DNA from 2 places in the Agrobacterium sp. 22094 genome. Region 2 is predicted to be linked to the other one. Evidence: predicted binding sites of a transcription regulator. Region 2 holds the regulator's gene; the other holds the start of a gene.

Region 1 (6,092 bases), 450 kb from region 2:
GTGACGGCGGAACGGCACAAACAAAAAGGGCGATCCGAAGACCGCCCTTTCGTATTCCAGAGGGAATAGACTGATTAGAAGTCCATGCCGCCCATGCCGCCGCCCGGCATTGCAGGCATTGCGGAGTCCTTCTTCGGCAGCTCGGCAATCATGGCTTCCGTGGTGATCAGCAGCGAAGCAACCGAAGCTGCGTTCTGCAGAGCCGTACGGACAACCTTGACCGGGTCGACGATACCCATGGCGATCATGTCGCCATATTCGCCGGTCTGAGCGTTGTAACCGAAGTTATCGTCATCCTTGTCGAGAAGCTTGCCAACAACGATCGAAGCTTCGTCACCGGCGTTGTCTGCGATCTGGCGAACCAGAGACTGCAGAGCGCGGCGAACGATGTTGATACCAGCTTCCTGGTCGTCGTTCACACCCTTGACGGTAATCTTCTGAGCGGAACGAAGCAGAGCGGTACCACCGCCGGCAACGATGCCTTCCTGAACAGCAGCGCGCGTTGCGTTCAGAGCGTCGTCGATACGGTCCTTGCGCTCCTTCACTTCAACTTCCGTTGCACCGCCGACGCGGATGACGGCAACGCCACCAGCGAGCTTAGCAAGGCGTTCCTGCAGCTTTTCGCGGTCGTAATCGGAAGAGGTTTCTTCGATCTGAGCCTTGATCTGGGCAACGCGGCCTTCGATGTCGGTCTTCTGGCCAGAGCCGTCAACGATCGTGGTATTTTCCTTGGAGATGGAAACCTTCTTGGCCTTGCCGAGCATGTCGAGAGTGACATTTTCGAGCTTGATGCCGAGGTCTTCGGAAATCACCGTACCACCGGTCAGGATCGCGATGTCTTCGAGCATGGCCTTGCGGCGGTCGCCGAAGCCAGGAGCCTTGACGGCAGCGATCTTGAGGCCGCCACGCAGCTTGTTGACGACGAGCGTTGCAAGAGCTTCGCCTTCGACGTCTTCAGCGATGATGACGAGCGGCTTGCCGGTCTGAACAACGGCTTCGAGAACTGGAAGCATGGCCTGAAGGTTGGAGAGCTTCTTCTCGTGAAGGAGAATGTAAGCGTCTTCCAGGTCGGCAATCATCTTCTCAGGGTTGGTCACGAAGTAAGGCGACAGGTAGCCACGGTCGAACTGCATGCCTTCGACGACTTCGAGCTCGGTCTCAGCGGTCTTGGCTTCTTCGACGGTGATAACGCCTTCGTTGCCAACCTTCTGCATGGCTTCCGCGATGTCGCGGCCAACCTGCGTGTCGCCGTTAGCGGAGATCGTACCGACCTGAGCAACTTCCTCAGAGGTGTTGATCTTCTTTGCCTTCGCCTGCAGGTCCTTGACGACTTCTGAAACAGCGAGGTCGATACCGCGCTTCAGGTCCATCGGGTTCATGCCGGCTGCAACAGCCTTCTGGCCTTCGCGAACGATCGCCTGGGCAAGAACGGTTGCAGTCGTGGTGCCGTCACCGGCGATGTCGTTGGTCTTCGAAGCAACTTCGCGGACCATCTGTGCGCCCATGTTCTCGAACTTGTCTTCCAGTTCGATTTCCTTGGCGACGGAAACGCCGTCCTTGGTGATGCGCGGTGCGCCGAAGGACTTGTCGATAACAACGTTACGACCCTTCGGGCCGAGCGTGACCTTCACTGCGTCAGCGAGAATGTCGACGCCCTTGAGCATCTTTTCGCGCGCCGAGCGGCCGAATTTTACTTCTTTGGCTGCCATGTTTCAAAACTCCTGGTTTCGAATGGCCGGAACAGTGTCCGGCTTCAGATTACGGAAATGGGGAAGGCGGCTAAATTAGCCGATGATGCCCATGATGTCGGCTTCCTTCATGATGAGAAGGTCTTCGCCGTCGAGCTTTACTTCCGTGCCGGACCACTTGCCGAACAGGATGCGGTCGCCGACCTTGACGTCGAGAGCGACGATCTTGCCGGACTCATCGCGTGCGCCGGAGCCAACTGCGACGATTTCGCCTTCCTGCGGCTTTTCCTTGGCGGTATCAGGAATGATGATGCCACCCTTGGTCTTAGCTTCAGACTCAACGCGACGAACCACAACGCGGTCGTGCAGCGGGCGGAAATTGGTGCTTGCCATTGTCTATTCCCTCGATCAAATGACATTCGCGGATCGGAAACGACCCGCCTGGATTGATGTTAGCACTCTCATTTGCCGAGTGCTAGCGAGACGGAGATAAGCAGGGTGTCGGGTGCTGTCAAGAACGGCCTGTCGGAAAAATTTCATGTAAAATGGTTACTGCGATTGCATGACAGATTTTTTGCGCTCCGAAACTTCCCCTCCGCCTCCGGCTTTATCGGACCTCTTTCTCGTCTTCGGCCGTGTCGGCCTGTTGAGCTTCGGCGGTCCTGCGGGTCAGATCGGCATGATGCACCGTGTGCTCGTCGATGAGAAACGCTGGCTTTCCGAAGAGCGATTCCTGCACGCGCTGAATTACTGCATGCTTCTCCCAGGACCGGAGGCCCAGCAACTGGCGACCTATGCCGGATGGCTCCTGCATGGCAGACGCGGCGGCATCATCGCTGGCACGCTCTTCGTTCTGCCGGGCTTCCTCGTCATCGTCGCACTTGCGGCGGCCTATGCGCTCTATCAGGATACGCATTGGCTGCCCGCCCTTCTCTTCGGTCTGAAGGCAGGCGTGCTCGCCATCGTCATCGAAGCCTTGCTGCGCGTGGCAAAACGCGCCCTGAAAAGCCGCTTTCTTATCGGTGTTGCGGTCGCAGCCTTCATCGCTCTGTTCTTTTTCGGCGTTCCCTTTCCGCTCGTCATTCTCGCTGCTGGTATCTCGGGTTTTCTGAAAGCCCGAGGAGGGCGCTCGACAAAGCCTGATGTCGAAAGCAAGGTACCACACCTGTTGCGGCAGATCCGAGGGGTTCTCGTCGGCATCCTCATCTGGCAAATGCCGCTTCTGCTGTTCTGGCTTCTGGCCGCGCCGAGCGCTCTCATCGAACTGCAAGAGTTCTTCTCAAGGCTGGCAGTCGTCACCTTTGGCGGCGCCTATGCGGTTCTTGCCTATGTGGCGCAGGTGGCGGTGGAAACGCATCACTGGATGACGGCAAGCGAGATGCTGGACGGCCTGGCGCTTGCCGAAGCGACACCCGGACCGCTCGTTCTGGTTCTCTCCTATATCGGCTTTCTCGCGGCATTTCGGCATCCGGGCATGCTTGACCCCATGCTGGCGGGTGTTCTGGGGGCAGGTGTTGCCGCGTGGGCAACATTCGTCCCAAGTTTCATCTTCATATTTCTCGGTGCGCCTTACGTGGAAAGGCTGAGAGACAATGCGGCTTTATCCAGCGCCCTGTCCGCCATTACCGGTGCGGTGGTGGGCGTCATTCTCAATCTTTCGGTCTGGTTTGGCCTGCATGTGCTTTTTGGCAAGGTCGACAGGGTTGAGCTTCTGCCTCAGATCAATTTCGGCATGTCCCTGCCAGACTGGCATTCGCTCGACCTTGCATCGCTTGCACTCTTCGTCGTCTCGGCCACCATGCTGTTTCGCCTGAAATTCGGCATGCTGCCGGTGCTTGGCCTGTGTATTGGAGCAGGTTTCATCAGGCTTTGGCTCGGCTGAGGTCTTAGTTTCGCATAGGCACCCTGTGTCTTTTTCGCTTGCCATCGCAAGCAGCCTTTGCGATGTCACGAGCTCGAAAATGATGGAAAGAGTTGGAAGATTCATGGCCCACCGCATTGCCACCCTTGGCGACATCACCTCCCAATTCGATGTCATCCTCTCCGATGTGTGGGGCGTGCTGCACAATGGCGTGACCGCTTTTCCCGCGGCCGGTGTTGCATTGGCCGAAGCGCGGAAGAACGGCAAGACTGTCGTCCTCATCACCAATTCCCCGCGTCCAGCGGTCGGCGTCATTCCGCAGTTGCGTGCGCTTGGCGTGCCCGATGAGGCCTATGACCGCATCGTCACCTCGGGCGACGTGACCCGCGAGTTGATTGCCGAGGGACCGAAGAAGGTCTTCCTGCTGGGTCCCGAGCGCGATATGCCGCTGTTCGATGGTCTCGACGTTACGGTGGTGGGTGAGAGCGAGGCGGAAGCCGTTGTCTGCACTGGTTTCTTCGACGACGAAACCGAAACGCCTGAAGATTACACCGAGATGCTAAAGGGTTTCGTCGCCCGCTCCGCGCCGATGATCTGCGCCAACCCTGATCTGGTGGTCGAGCGTGGCGAGCGCATCATCCCCTGCGCAGGCGCCATGGCGGCCTACTTCGAACAGCTGGGCGGCGAAGTGCGTATTGCCGGCAAGCCGCATGCGCCGATCTACGAGGCGTGCTTTGCCGCGGCAAAGGAAGTGCGCGGCGCGTTCAGCAAGGACCGCGTTCTGGCAATCGGCGACGGCATGCCGACCGATGTCAAGGGCGCCATCTCCGCCGGTCTCGATCTCCTCTATATTAGCGGCGGTATTCACGCGGCTGAATACACGTTGAACGGCGAGATTGATGAAGCGTTGCTCAACAGCTACCTGAAAAGCCAGAATGCGGCGCCCGGCTGGTGGATGCCGCGTCTGGCCTAAAGCGAGTCGCGATCTTTCAGATCCGCGCTTTACGCTTTAGGTCCTTGTTTGTCGCATGTCGTTATCGCAAAACCGATGGCCACTTTTGCGCGACACGCTTTAGAAAGTTTCCGATGACCGTGTTCCATCGCAATGAGAAGAAAGAACCGCTTCCGGACGCATTGAAGGGTGGCGTTGTCGCGATCGGTAATTTCGATGGTGTGCATCGCGGCCATCGCGCCGTGCTGGATCAGGCGCTGGAGCTTGCAAGATCGCGCGGCGTTGCAGCCCTTGTCCTGACATTCGAGCCGCATCCGCGCACCGTTTTCCGGCCGGAGACGCCGGTCTTTCGTCTGACGCCGGCGCCGCTGAAAGCCCGCCTTCTAGAGGCTGAGGGCTTTCAATCCGTCATTGAATATCCCTTCGACAAGACATTCTCGCAGCGTTCGGCGGAAGATTTCGTCAAGTCCATTCTGGTCGATTGGCTGGGTGCTGGCGGTGTCGTCACCGGCGTCGACTTCCATTTTGGCAAGGGCCGCGAGGGTGGTCCGGCCTTTCTGATGCAGGCCGGCAAGCGCCATGGCTTCGATGTGACGTTGGTCGATTCGTTTCGTGATGAGGGTTCGGACGTGATTTCATCAAGCCGTATTCGGGACTGTCTGGCCAAGGGCGATGTGGTCGGTGCCGCGGGTTTGCTTGGCTATCGCTTCACGGCGGAGGCAGAAGTTATTCGCGGACAGCAGCTTGGCCGCACGCTCGGTTACCCGACAGCCAATATGGCGCTGCCACCCGAAACGGAGTTGAAGCCTGGAATCTATGCGGTGCGCTTCAGACAGGCCAACGGAACGCTGCATGACGGTGTTGCAAGCTTCGGCTATCGCCCGACGGTCACGGAGAATGGCGCAGCCCTTCTTGAAACCTTCGTCTTCGATTTCAGCGGCGATCTTTACGGCCAGATTTGCTCGGTTTCATTCTTCGGCCACCTGCGCGATGAGCTGAAATTTGATGGGCTGGAGCCACTTGTCGTTCAGATGAAGAGGGACGAGGAGGAGGCAAGAGCGCTTCTTTCAGGCGTCACGCCGCTCAGCGACGTCGATGCCAAGATCGCTTTTTGACGAAGCGGATCGCTCCCCGTGATCAATTCCCTTTTCAAACAGGCTGAAACGTCCTAAACAACCGGCCATGAACCAATATCGGTCGACGTTCATATCCCGAATTATTGGCCCGGCCTTCCGCCCGCTCTGAGAGCCGGAAGGTCCGGGATTTTGGCGCTTGTTTCAAGCATGTCGTCCGGACATGCGTCAGACGATCCAGGCGCCTTCGCTAAGCCCTCTTTTTTTGGTGAGACGGCGCGAGCCTCATTCGGCGCCGCGATAATGGTACGATCATGAACGACACCGCAGAAAAAATCGATTACTCCGCAACGCTTTACCTGCCGCAGACGGACTTCCCGATGCGCGCCGGCCTGCCGCAAAAAGAGCCGGAGCTGGTCAAGCGCTGGCAGCAGATGGACCTCTACAAGAAGCTGCGCGCCTCCGCCGCCGGCCGCGAGAAGTTCGTGCTGCATGATGGCCCTCCTTACGCAAACGGC
Region 2 (6,092 bases):
GATGGCGGACATGGCTGTTGAAATCGCAATAGGGACACTTGGCCGCGCAGAAGGGCCAGTGAACATAGATGCCGAAGCCGGGTTCGCCCGTATCCGGCAGAAGGTCCGCATGTCCGGACGGATGGGCGCCGGGCGCAGAAGAAAGGCCGCTCCCGGTCATTGTGATGCTCATGCCTCCAGGCAGGTTTCGACGAAGGTCTTGAAAGCGCGTGCGCGGTGCGACAGGGCTGTCGCATCGCCCTGGCGCCAGCCATGCTTTTCGTCGGAAGTCATCTCGCCAAAGCTGGTTGTGTAGCCTTCCGGCTGGAAGATCGGATCGTAGCCGAAACCGCTCGTGCCGCGGGGCGGCCAGACGATCGTGCCTTCCACTTCACCGCGGAAAAACTCGGTATGGCCGTCCGGCCAGGCCAGGCAAAGAACGCTGACGAAGCGGCCGGTGCGCTGCTCCGGTGTCGTCGCGCCACGCTCCTGAAGCGCGTCTTCGACCTTTTGCATCGCCATGGCGAAATCGCGTGTGCCGTTGCCGGTCTCTGCCCAGTCCGCAGTGTAGACGCCCGGCGCGCCGTCCAACGCGTCGATCACCAGACCCGAATCGTCGGAGAGCGCCGCCATGCCGGATGCCTTGGCCGAAGCGAGCGCCTTGATCGCCGCATTCTCTTCGAAGGTCGTGCCGGTTTCAGCCGGCTCTTCGAAATTCAGCTCGGCGGCCGATTTTGCCGAAAAGCCGAGAGGGCCGATCAGGTCGGCGATCTCTGCGATCTTGCCCTTGTTGTGGCTGGCAACGACGATGGTTCTGGTATCAAGCTTGCGCATGGTCTTGTCCCGTTCAGGCAATTGCCTGCTTCTGCATCTCGACGAGTTCCGCACAACCCGCCTTGGCAAGGCCTAGCAGGGTCAGGAATTCCTCTTCCGAGAATGGCTTGCCCTCGGCGGTGCCCTGAATTTCGACGATGCCGCCAGAGCCGGTGATGACGAAGTTGGCGTCGGTCTCCGCAGAGGAATCTTCCAGGTAATCGAGATCGATCACCGGCTGATTGGCGAAGATGCCGCAGGAGATGGCGGCGATATGGTCCTTCAGAACCTTTTCGACCTTCAACATGTTGCGGCTTTCCATCCACTTCAGACAGTCGTGAAGTGCAATCCAGGCACCGGTGATGGAGGCGGTACGCGTACCACCATCGGCCTGGATGACGTCGCAGTCGATGCTGATCTGGCGTTCGCCAAGCGCTTGCAGATCAACGACTGCGCGCAGCGAACGGCCGATCAGGCGCTGGATTTCCTGCGTTCTGCCGCCTTGCTTGCCGGACGCTGCTTCGCGCTTCATGCGCTCGTTGGTGGAGCGGGGAAGCATGCCATATTCAGCTGTAACCCAGCCCTTGCCACTGTTGCGCAGCCATGGCGGCGTCTTTTCCTCGAGGCTGGCGGTGACCAGAACATGCGTATCGCCGAACTTGACGAGACAGGAGCCTTCGGCGTGCTTGGAGAAGTTGCGCTCGAAGGATACCTTACGCATCTGGTCGGTTTTTCTGCCTGAGGGCCGCATATCGTTTCTCTCCGTCTCTTAACTTCCCGCCTTCTAAGGTCAGGGCGACGCTTTTGCAAAGGAAAAGCGGAAGAGCAAGGCTTAGAGCCGAATTTCCGTTTTCACTTGGAAGACCGAGTGACTATATTCAAGACAGTCAAAAACAGCTTGGGGAAGAACGAGCGGCATGGGCATAACTCCTCCCATTGGCAAAGAGCCAGGTGCGCTTCTGGACGATCGCTCACGCGAGATCTTCAGGCGCATTGTGGAAGGCTATCTGGAAACGGGCGAACCGCTCGGTTCGCGCAGTCTCTCTCGCCTGCTTCCTATGTCACTGTCGCCAGCGTCTGTGCGTAACGTCATGAGCGATCTGGAGGAGCTCGGTCTCATCTATTCGCCGCATGTCAGTGCCGGACGCCTGCCGACCCAGACCGGGCTTCGCTTCTTCGTCGATGCCTTCATGCAGGTGGGCGAACTGCCCGAGGCCGAGCGCGCCAATATCGACCGGCATATCGGCCCGATCTCCGGGCGCGAACAGTCTCTCGAAGGCCTGCTGTATGAGGCAAGCAGCATGCTCTCCGGCATGTCGCGCGGGGCAGGGCTGGTGCTGACCGCAAAGAACGATGCCGTCCTCAAACATGTGGAGTTCATCCGGCTGGAGCCGACCAAGGCGCTCGCCGTTCTGGTCGGCGACCATAACCAGGTCGAAAACCGCATCATCGAACTGCCGGCCGGCATCACTTCGTCGCAATTGACCGAGGCCGCCAACTTCATCAACGCGCATCTCGGCGGCCAGACCTTGCCGGAACTGCGCAGCCAGATAGCCCGACAGAAGAACGAGCTTCAAAGCGCGCTGAGCACGCTGGCCCAGGATCTGGTGGAGCGGGGGCTTGCCGTCTGGTCCGGCGACAATGAGGAAGGCAAGCTTGGGCGACTGATCGTGCGCGGCCGCTCCAATCTTCTCGAGGGTCTGGCAGGCGAAGAAGATATCGACCGCGTTCGTCTTCTCTTCGACGATCTGGAGCGCAAGGAAAACCTGATCGAGATCCTCAATCTGGCAGAGACCGGCTCCGGGGTCAGGATTTTCATCGGCTCGGAAAACAAGTTGTTTTCCCTGTCGGGCTCATCGCTGATCGTCGCACCCTACAAGGACGACGAGAACCGGGTCGTCGGCGCTGTCGGGGTTATCGGCCCGACGCGGCTGAATTATTCCCGCATCGTGCCGATGGTGGATTACACCGCCCAGATCATGGCGCGGCTTTCAACCAAGCGACGTTAGAGCGTTTCCATTTGACGTTTCCATCTGAAAAGGAAACGGTCTAACCGCGCAGGTCGCTTGAAAAACCGCTCCTTTTTCCCGTAAGCCTTGATTTTTGCATGGCAAAGCTCGATATCGGGCTCAATCTCATTGCAAGCCACAATACACATGTAATTTGGAGAACGTCATGACTGACACCAACAAGACCGGACCTGACGCAGGCGCTGCCGACGAAGCAGTGGAAGCGACCACGGCGGAGAATGCGGTGCCGGAGCAGGCAGAACCCGATCCGATCGATGTGCTGAAGGCGGAAAACGCCGATCTTCGCGACAAATTCCTGCGTCTGGCCGCTGAGATGGACAATCTTCGCCGTCGTACCGAACGCGAGGTCAAGGATGCAAAGGCCTATTCCGTGGCCGGCTTCGCGCGCGACATGCTGGCCGTCTCCGACAATCTTCGCCGGGCGCTCGACACCATTCCAGAAGAACTGAAGCAAAGTGCCGAAGCCAATATCAAGGGTCTCATCGAAGGCGTCGATATGACGGAACGCTCCATGCTCTCCGCACTTGAGCGTCACGGCGTGAAGAAGATCGATGCCGAGGGTGAGAAGTTCGATCCGAACTTCCACCAGGCCATGTTCGAAATCCCGAACACCACCGTGCCGAACAACACTGTCGTCCAAGTGGTGCAGGCTGGCTTCACCATCGGCGAGCGCGTTCTGCGTCCAGCCATGGTCGGCGTGGCCAAGGGTGGCCCGAAGGTTGAAGCGCCGGCAGGTGCTGAGCCCGGCACAAGCGGTCTCAACGAGAAAGACGCCTGAGCGCCTTCTTCGTCTTCATCTGATCAATAGCAAAAGGCCCGGATATCTGATCGATACCCGGGCCTTTGTTTTACAGCATCGGCCCGAAAATCGGTCTCGATTTTCGGAAAGCACGATGCGTCGATTCAAAATGGTAAAGCGCCGTGCGTCCAATAGGACGCACGGCGCTTTAAACGTCGAGGCTATGTTCGCGTGAACCCAAGCTTGGCGTTCAGGCCGCGTTCACCTGCTCCTGGTTAAGAAAGGTGTAGATCGCCGTATCGGAATCAGTCGCACGCAGTTTCGCCACCAGTTCCGGGTCGCGCAGAACGCGGGCAATCCGCGACAGGGCTTTCAGGTGGTCGGCGCCGGCACCCTCCGGCGCGAGCAGAAGAAATACGAGATCGACCGGCTGGTCGTCGAGTGCTTCGAAGTCGACGGGTGTTTCCAGGCGCGCGAAGACGCCGGTAATGGAGGAAATGCTGCTGAGCTTTCCATGGGGAATGGCAATGCCATGACCGACGCCGGTGGAGCCGAGCCGCTCACGCTGCAAGATGACGTCGAATACGTCCCGCTCGGAAACCCCGGTGATACGGGATGCCTTTGCTGCCAGTTCCTGAAGGAGTTGCTTCTTGGAATTGACCTTTAGCGCGGGAATAATCGCATCTTGGTGCAGCAAATCTGCCAATGCCATTTCTTTTTCCTTCATGCCATCGAGACGAACCGGAAGACGCTTGAGGGCGCCTTCCGGGTCCTTAGACTTCAGCTCTTGATCATCGCCGCGTCGACCCAGCCGATGTTTCCATCGTTGCGACGGTAGACGATGTTGAGTTCTTTCGACGGGCTGCGGAACAGCAGAACTGGCTCATCGGTCATATCGAGAGCCATGACTGCGCTTGCAACCGTCATGGTTTTGATCTGTTTGGAAGTCTCGGCCACGATTGTTGGCGCGAAATCTTCCGCGATTTCCTCATCCTCATCCGGGACTGCATCCATCACCCGGTAGGCGACTTCCTCATCGATCCCCTTGGACGCTGAACCGTTATGGTGATCCTTGAGCCTGCGCTTGTAACGACGCAGGCGCTTTTCAATGCGCTCTGCCGCCGCGTCGAAGCTGGCTTGCGGATCGTTGGCCTGTCCTGCCGCGTGCAGAACGACCCCAGTATCGAGGTGGATCTTGCAATCCGCAGCAAAAAGCTGGCCGGACTTCGCGACCGTCACCTGGCCGGAATACCCCCCATCGAAGTATTTGGTAACGGCTTGGCTTATATTGTCCTCGATCTTTTGACGGAAAGACTCGCCCACATCCATATGTTTACCAGATACACGCACACTCATGGAATTTTTCCTTTTTCAGTGATTTGCGTATACCAGCTTACGTCAAGCTGAGCGCTCATCCAAGCGTTTCGCGACCTCTTTCGTGCCTTTGCAGACGAATGCCGCTGCCCCTTGAATGCAATTCCCTCTTCAGACCCCCGCCTTGTCTGCGGCGAGCTTCTAGCCTTGTCGGCTGGGCAAGTCAATTGTCAATGTTAAGTGTTTGTAAACTATAATAAAAGGGCTCAAGCCGAGGCCATGCGGGCCATCGCCTTTTTCTCCCGACGGCGCTGCACGGAGGAGGGGATGTTCATCGCTTCACGATATTTTGCGACAGTCCGTCGCGCCAGATCGATGCCACTTTTTTTCAGCTGATCGACGATATCGTCGTCGGACAGAACCGAGCTTGGCGCTTCCTGCGCGATCATCGTGCGGATGCGATGACGAACCGCCTCTGCCGAGTGATTGTCGCCACCCTCCGACGAGCCGATAGAGACGCTGAAGAAATATTTGAGTTCAAAGACGCCACGCGGCGTCAGCATGTATTTGCGCGATGTGACGCGGCTGACCGTCGATTCATGCATCTTGATGGCATCGGCGACCTGCTTCAGATTGAGGGGGCGTAAGTGATCCACGCCATGCAGCAGAAACGCATCCTGCTGCCGGACGATTTCGCTCGCCACCTTCATGATCGTCCTTGCCCGCTGATCGAGGCTGCGCGTCAGCCAGTTGGCCGTCTGCATGCAGGTGGAGAGGAATTCGCCGTCTTCCCCTGCGCGCGGTTTCACCTTGGACACTTCCGTGAAATAGCTGTGATTGACCAGGACGCGCGGCAGAGTCTCCGGGTTGAGGTCGATCAGCCAGCTTCCATCGGTGGAGGGATGGACGATAATGTCCGGTATGATGGTCTCGCACGAGCCCGTCTCGAAGCCAGCACCGGGACGCGGATTAAGACCACGGATCTCGCTCAGCATGTCGAGAAGGTCATCCTCATCGACGCCGCAAAGCTTTTTCAGTGTGGCAAAATCGCGCTTGGCCAGAAGATCGAGGTTGCCGACGAAAGCATGCATCGCCGGGTCCAGCCGATCTCTCTGTTGCAGCTGGATCGACAGGCATTCGCTGAGTGAGCGAGAGAAGACACCAGGCGGATCGAAGCTCTGCAGGATGCGCAAGATCGCCTCGACGTCCTTTTCCGG

The links. The regulator HrcA, encoded in region 2, represses chaperone genes, less so after heat shock. The targets are predictions, from matches to a motif close to GTTAGCACTCNCNNNNNGNGAGTGCTAAC.
Region 1: the regulator HrcA is predicted to act here: its motif matches at 2,140-2,168, upstream of groES (co-chaperone GroES).

What each region holds. Positions count from the first base shown of each region.
Region 1 covers NZ_JBQEPX010000001.1:1,914,055-1,920,146, reverse strand. Annotated here, with positions in the region: gene groL (chaperonin GroEL) at 75-1,709, opposite strand; gene groES (co-chaperone GroES) at 1,785-2,081, opposite strand; gene chrA (chromate efflux transporter) at 2,251-3,570, shown strand; gene ACTJK5_RS09270 (TIGR01459 family HAD-type hydrolase) at 3,674-4,522, shown strand; gene ACTJK5_RS09265 (bifunctional riboflavin kinase/FAD synthetase) at 4,636-5,616, shown strand; gene ileS (isoleucine--tRNA ligase) at 5,889-6,092, shown strand, end outside.
Region 2 covers NZ_JBQEPX010000001.1:2,368,981-2,375,072, reverse strand. Annotated here, with positions in the region: gene hemW (radical SAM family heme chaperone HemW) at 1-160, opposite strand, end outside; gene rdgB (RdgB/HAM1 family non-canonical purine NTP pyrophosphatase) at 169-813, opposite strand; gene rph (ribonuclease PH) at 827-1,543, opposite strand; gene hrcA (heat-inducible transcriptional repressor HrcA) at 1,710-2,801, shown strand; gene grpE (nucleotide exchange factor GrpE) at 2,968-3,600, shown strand; gene ptsN (PTS IIA-like nitrogen regulatory protein PtsN) at 3,812-4,273, opposite strand; gene hpf (ribosome hibernation-promoting factor, HPF/YfiA family) at 4,342-4,917, opposite strand; gene rpoN (RNA polymerase factor sigma-54) at 5,142-6,092, opposite strand, start outside.